DNA from 3 places in the Vibrio sp. QJM3NY_27 genome. Region 2 is predicted to be linked to each of the others. Evidence: riboswitches for the same ligand, from Rfam matches in the RefSeq annotation. Region 2 holds a riboswitch; each other region holds the start of a gene.
The links. Region 2 has a riboswitch for thiamine pyrophosphate ahead of thiC (phosphomethylpyrimidine synthase ThiC). Riboswitches for the same ligand answer to the same signal wherever they lie in the genome.

Region 1: linked by a shared signal. The riboswitch ahead of thiB (thiamine ABC transporter substrate binding subunit) and the one ahead of thiC (phosphomethylpyrimidine synthase ThiC) in region 2 are both predicted to bind thiamine pyrophosphate.
Region 3: linked by a shared signal. The riboswitch ahead of thiD (bifunctional hydroxymethylpyrimidine kinase/phosphomethylpyrimidine kinase) and the one ahead of thiC (phosphomethylpyrimidine synthase ThiC) in region 2 are both predicted to bind thiamine pyrophosphate.

The regions. Positions count from the first base shown of each region.
Region 1 covers NZ_CM173511.1:3,132,453-3,134,718, reverse strand. The annotation lists gene mpl (UDP-N-acetylmuramate:L-alanyl-gamma-D-glutamyl-meso-diaminopimelate ligase) at 1-62, shown strand, start outside; gene AC3CIA_RS14020 (flavin prenyltransferase UbiX) at 100-723, shown strand; TPP riboswitch at 767-886, shown strand; gene thiB (thiamine ABC transporter substrate binding subunit) at 940-1,932, shown strand; gene thiP (thiamine/thiamine pyrophosphate ABC transporter permease ThiP) at 2,057-2,266, shown strand, end outside.
Region 2 covers NZ_CM173511.1:3,461,964-3,464,229, reverse strand. The annotation lists gene AC3CIA_RS15605 (multicopper oxidase family protein) at 1-127, shown strand, start outside; gene crcB (fluoride efflux transporter CrcB) at 228-611, shown strand; TPP riboswitch at 674-772, shown strand; gene thiC (phosphomethylpyrimidine synthase ThiC) at 903-2,266, shown strand, end outside.
Region 3 covers NZ_CM173512.1:1,276,640-1,278,905, forward strand. The annotation lists gene AC3CIA_RS21320 (DMT family transporter) at 1-672, shown strand, start outside; TPP riboswitch at 771-882, shown strand; gene thiD (bifunctional hydroxymethylpyrimidine kinase/phosphomethylpyrimidine kinase) at 979-1,872, shown strand; gene AC3CIA_RS21330 (ABC transporter ATP-binding protein) at 1,862-2,266, shown strand, end outside.

The sequences.
Region 1 (2,266 bases), 330 kb from region 2:
GCAATGGTGGCTTTGGTGGTATTCACCAGAAACTGTTGGATGCGTTGGCACTCAAAGGCTAACTGATCCACGATCTTATATTTTGAAGTAATTGAGAACATGACAAAACACGATAAAGCTATAACCCTCGCTTTCACTGGCGCATCAGGTGCGCCTTATGGCCTGCGTTTACTTGAATGCCTTTTGGCGGCGGATTATCAGGTCTATTTACTGATATCGTCGGCTGCGCGAGTGGTGTTGGCGACCGAGCATGAACTTAAGTTACCTGCAGGACCCGATGCAGCGAAACAAGCTTTGGTTAAACACCTTGGGTGTGACCCCGAAAAGCTGGTGGTGTGTGGCAAAGATGATTGGTTCTCACCGGTTGCCTCTGGCTCTGCAGCGCCGAAGCAGATGGTCGTTTGTCCATGTTCAGCGGGAAGCTTGGCTTCAATTGCTCATGGCTTATCGGATAATCTGATTGAGCGTGCTGCAGATGTGGTCATGAAAGAACGAGGCCAACTGTTGTTGGTGGTTCGTGAGACGCCATTCTCGACGCTGCACTTAGAGAACATGCATAAGCTATCGACTATGGGCGTGACGATCATGCCTGCCGCTCCGGGGTTTTATCATCAACCTAAGTCGATTGAAGATCTGGTCGATTTTATGGTGGCGCGCATTTTGGACCATCTTGGCATCGAGCAAGGTTTAGTGCCACGTTGGGGTTACGATCAACGTAATTGATCCAAACTTGATAGCTTATTGTTAAAATTCGAATTACAATTCTGAACACTCATCGGGGAGCGAACCATTCAAATAATGAATGCGAGCTGAGATCAAGCAAGTGCTTGGGACCCGTAAACCTGAACCAGATAATGCTGGCGTAGGAATTGAGTTAGGAACAACTTCTACCGTTCTCCTCCCTCAAACCTGTGCCGCTCAGACCATGGAGAGCGTCCAGTGAAATTTACATTAACAACTCTTGCTGTTACTACAGCCATCTCTTTTTCTGCCTTTGCTGCAGACAATACCCTAACGGTTTATACCTATGACTCTTTTGCTGCGGATTGGGGCCCTCGTCCTGCCGTTGAAAAAGCATTTGAAGAAAAGTGTGGCTGCGATGTGAACTTTGTCGCGCTAGAAGATGGCGTATCTATTCTGAACCGCTTACGTCTTGAAGGTGGTAACAGCAAAGCTGATATCGTGTTAGGCCTAGATAACAATCTGATGGCTGAAGCGAAAGCGACGGGCTTATTGGCTGAGCACAATGTTGATACGTCTTCAGTGACACTTCCTAACGGCTGGGACGACAGCACCTTTGTTCCTTATGATTTTGGTTACTTTGCGTTTATCTATAACAAAGAGAAACTAGCAAACCCACCTAAGAGCTTGAAAGAACTGGTTGAGCAGCGTGACGACCTCAAGGTTATTTACCAAGACCCACGTACATCTACGCCGGGTCAAGGCATGATGCTATGGATGAAGTCAGTATACGGTGATGAAGCGACAGCAGCTTGGAAGAAACTTGCTCAGAAGACGGTTACGGTTACTAAAGGTTGGTCTGAAGCTTACTCTATGTTCTTAAAGGGGGAGTCGGACTTAGTCTTGTCTTACACAACATCTCCTGCTTACCACATCATTGCAGAAAGTGATTCTAAGTATGCAGCTGCAAGCTTTGAAGAAGGTCATTACACTCAAGTGGAAGTGGCTGCGAAAGTTAAAGGCAGCAAAAATGAAAAACTGGCCGATGAGTTTATGGCGTTTATCTTAAGTGATGAATTCCAATCGGCGATGCCAACTGGCAACTGGATGTACCCAGTGACGGGTATCGAGCTACCCAAAGGGTTCGAGCAGTTAACAGTACCGCAGAAAGCTCTGAGTTTTACGCCTGAAGAAATCGCTGCTAAGCGTAAGCCATGGATTCGTGAATGGCAGAGTGCACTTACTTTTTAAAGGATTAGCTTTCTAGCTTAACTTTCTAAAGATGAGTTTCCTAAAGCTCAGCTTTCTAACTTTCTGTATTTAAAGGTTCGTTCGATATTAACTGAGTGAACCACTTACGGTAAAAAATCAATTTATGATAAAGAAAACACCTAAGGTCGGGATCTGGGTTGCGATACTCATTACCGCCTTTGTGGTTTCAGCAGTTGGGGCATTGCTTAGCAATGCCCCTTCTCTTGATATCAGCCAAGTATGGTCCGATCCTTACTATTGGCACGTAACGAAATTCAGTTTTTATCAAGCGACACTCTCAACTGTGCTGAGTGTTGGCTTTGCTATACCTATT
Region 2 (2,266 bases):
GTTACTTGGAAAAAATGGCCGAGCTAAAGCTGCATTTGTTGCAGACAACCCAGGACGCTGGATGTACCACTGTCATGTAATTGAGCACATGAAAACAGGATTGATGGGATATATTGAAGTTAAGTGACACCTGTAACGTTTAATATTTGCGCATGCATTCTTAGTTTCTACCCTCGCTTTTATCGACGGTAAAGCTAGAATATAGGGACTATTGTTTGGGAGGATTCATGAGTCAGTTATCTATTTTAGGTTTTATTGCCATTGGTGGCGCATTTGGTGCTTGTTCGCGTTATTTGATTTCAGAGTTATGTGTGGTGATGCTAGGACGTGGTTTCCCTTACGGTACACTGACAGTTAACGTAATTGGCTCTTTAATTATGGGTTTGCTCATCGCAGCGTTTGAGAATGAGATGGTTGCGACAGAACCATGGAGGCAGATCATCGGTCTTGGTTTCCTTGGAGCATTGACTACATTTTCTACATTTTCGATGGATAACGTGCTTCTTATGCAGCAGGGTGCTTTCTTTAAGATGGGACTCAATGTGCTACTCAACGTGGTTCTCAGCATCTCAGCAGCATGGATCGGCTTCCAACTTTTGATAAAGTCTTAAAACTTTCTTACGATTTGTTAACAACTCGGCTTGGTTTATCCAAGCCGTTTTTATATACTCGATCGAACTTGTCGGAGTGCCATATGGCTGAGACCGTTAACTCGGGATCCGTTGAACCTGATCAGGCTAATACCTGCGAAGGGAACAAGAGTAGATATCTAACTAGAATCCTTCTAGAGATCTATCTCCAGATCACAACTGTATTTTCTTGTTGTGATCCCTCTTGTAGCATCAAATCCGTCAAGCATTTTTATCCCTATAAATAATGGCTAAAAGCCAAGGAAAAATGCTATGTCGAGTCGTAAACAAGCAAGACTGGAAGCGAAGAATTTCATTGATTCTTTATCCGTACAACCTTACCCAAATTCGAAAAAGGCTTACATCCAAGGATCTCGAGAGGACATTCAAGTCCCTGTACGAGAAATATCACTCGCTGATAGCCTAGTTGGTGGCAGCAAAAAAGAGCCTGTATTCGAACCTAATGCACCCATTCAAGTTTACGATACCTCCGGTGTTTACACAGATCCTACACACGAAATAGACCTGTATAGCGGTCTTCCTAAGTTGCGAGAGCAATGGATTGAAGAGCGTGGTGATACGGAACTGTTAGACGATGTAAGCTCTGTTTACACCAAAGAACGTTTACAAGATGAAACCCTAGACGACCTTCGCTACGGCAACCTACCTAGAATTCGTCGCGCGACTGGCGATCAATGTGTTACTCAGCTGCACTATGCTCGTCAGGGGATTATTACTCCTGAGATGGAGTACATTGCGATACGTGAGAACATGGGACGTCAGAAATTCGCTGATGAGCAGCTGAACCACCAACACCCTGGCCATAACTTTGGCGCAAACCTGCCGAAAGAGATCACCCCTGAGTTCGTACGTAAAGAAGTCGCTGAAGGCCGAGCTATCATCCCGTCGAACATCAACCACCCAGAATCAGAACCGATGATTATTGGTCGTAACTTCTTAGTGAAGGTCAACGCTAATATCGGTAACTCTTCAGTAAGCTCTTCGATTGAAGAAGAAGTTGAGAAGCTAGTTTGGTCAACTCGTTGGGGGGGCGATACCGTAATGGACCTCTCAACTGGCCGTAATATCCACGAGACTCGCGAGTGGATTCTGCGTAACAGTCCAGTGCCGATTGGTACGGTTCCTATGTATCAAGCGCTTGAAAAAGTGAATGGCGTAGCCGAAGACCTTAACTGGGAAGTGATGCGTGATACCTTGATTGAACAAGCAGAGCAGGGTGTTGATTACTTCACTATCCATGCTGGTTTGTTGCTTCGCTACGTTCCGATGACGGCTAAACGTGTGACCGGTATTGTTTCTCGTGGTGGTTCTATTATCGCGAAATGGTGTCTTGCTCATCACCAAGAAAGTTTCCTTTATACCCACTTCCGAGAGATCTGTGAGATCTGTGCGAAGTACGATGTTGCACTGTCATTGGGTGACGGCCTACGTCCTGGTTCTATTGCAGATGCCAATGATGAGGCTCAGTTCTCGGAGTTACGTACTCTAGGTGAGTTGACTAAAGTAGCTTGGGAATATGATGTTCAGGTGATCATTGAAGGCCCTGGACATGTGCCAATGCACTTAATCAAAGAGAACATGGACGAGCAGTTAGAACACTGCCATGAAGCGCCTTT
Region 3 (2,266 bases), on a different replicon from region 2:
GCTTTGGCGGTCTATCCTTTAGCTTTCTATTCTTCAATGAAATTATCAGGCGTGGCGATTGGTACCGTGGTTTCGATTGCTACCGCACCTTTCTTTTCCGCATTGCTAGAGTGTCTGATTAGCAAAAAGAGTAATATTGACCGACGTTGGCTCACTAGCTTTGCGATTGGTGTCGTGGGTATTGGGTTGTTGGTGTTTTCAGAATCTTCATCGGCGAATGAATCCGGTGATGATCTCAAGCTGTTAGGTATTGCTTTAGGTTTGCTCGCAGGCTTGTGTTACGCCATTTATTCTTGGGCGACCAAAGCACTGATCGACAAAGGGATTAAGTCACAAGCGGCGATGGGCAGTATTTTTGGCCTGGGTGCGATGCTGTTGCTGCCAACGCTCTGGTTTACTGGTGAGAACCTGTTTTCCTCGCAGATTAACGTATTAGTCATCAGTTATCTGACGCTAATCCCACAATGCTTGGGCTATATCGCGTTCAGTTTTGGTTTACGCCACGTGACCGCGAGTAGTGCCAATCTACTTACTTTGTTTGAACCGGTAGTCGCAGCGGTGCTTGCCGTCTGCGTTGTCGGTGAGCTGATTCCTTTTACAGGCTGGCTAGGTATGTTTCTGATTGTGTTGTGCTTGTTGATACAGTCGAAGCCATCTAAAGGAACGTTATAAGTATTTGTTTTGTTGGACCTAATTGAAATTTTTTCATGTGTAATTCTTATAATTGAATAAAATCAGTATCTCAGTTGTGAGAGTGCTGTTACTATCGCTATCAATAGTCGGGGGGCATATACCTTATTTGGTGTTTGCTGAGATCGTTAATCGAGACCCGTTGAACCTGATTCAGTTAACACTGGCGTAGGGAACTATAAGCACTCGATCTACGTCTGCACCCATGAAAACTTTCATGAGCCTAATGCGACTTCTCCTTCGATCAGTGTTCGTTCTCCTACGTCTTGTAAGATAGTAGGAGCGACAATGACACACAGTTCTATTTCAAAAGATTTAACGCCCAAAGCCTCAGTTTCACAGCACTCTGCTGATGGTTCGATTCGAACGAACACTCCGATTGTATTGACGATCGCAGGCTCAGACAGCGGCGGCGGTGCAGGGATCCAAGCTGATATTAAAGCGATGTCTGCTACCGGTAGTTTTGCTTGTTCGGTCATTACCGCTATCACATCTCAGAACACTCAAGGCGTGTCAGCCATTTTCCCTATTCCACTCGACCATGTAGCTAGTCAGTTAGATGCAGTGTTTACTGATCTCAATATCGTGGCAGTAAAAGTCGGCATGTTGGCTGATTCGCAAATCATCAAAGCCGTTGCTGACAAAATTAAGCAATACCAACCTAAACACTTAGTGATTGACCCTGTAATGGTTGCGACAAGTGGCGATCTTCTTCTAGAAAACTCAGCCATCACGACGCTGAAGCAAGAACTGATTCCGCTGGCAGACATCATTACGCCTAATTTGCCTGAAGGCGCAGCATTAACAGGCAAGCCAGTACCTGAAAGCGAAGCCGAAATGCAGGGCATGATTGACGATTTACGCGCACTAGGTGCTAAAGCCGTTCTTCTCAAAGGCGGTCATTTAGAGAAAGATGAAAACAGTAACGATCTACTGATTCTCCCGACGACGTCTGCATTGATTAGCGCGAAGCGTTTCCCGACTAAAAACACCCACGGCACAGGCTGTACGCTTTCATCTGCTATTGCTTCTTTCTTAGCGCAAGGCAATACGCTGTCAGAGGCTGTCGACCTAGGCAAACAATACATCTCGCGCGCGATTGCTCACGCTGATGAGTTGCAAGTTGGCCAAGGTCATGGCCCGGTAAATCACTTCTTCGCTGGACACGGTAATGTCCGTTAATACCGTTGGTGTTCAACTCAGCAATGCCTCCTTACGTTATAACGACAGTGAGCACGCGACCTTGTCTGGGTTGTCGCTTAGCTTAAACGCAGGTAAGTGGACGGTATTGTTGGGTAGAAGTGGCTGCGGGAAAACCACGGTATTACGTTATCTGGCAGGCTTGTTGGACGACAAGGTAGAGTGGCAGGGCACATTGGCAACCTCTGATGAATTGTCTTTAACGGACCGCATCGCTTACATGGCGCAGCAGGATTTGTTACTGCCATGGCTGTCGGTTATCGACAATGTATGCCTGAGTCATCGCTTTCAAAATCCAATTTCTGATAAAGCACTGCAAACCAATCAAGCACTAGAGTTATTAGCTGCGGTTGGTTTGGCTGATCACGCGTCTACT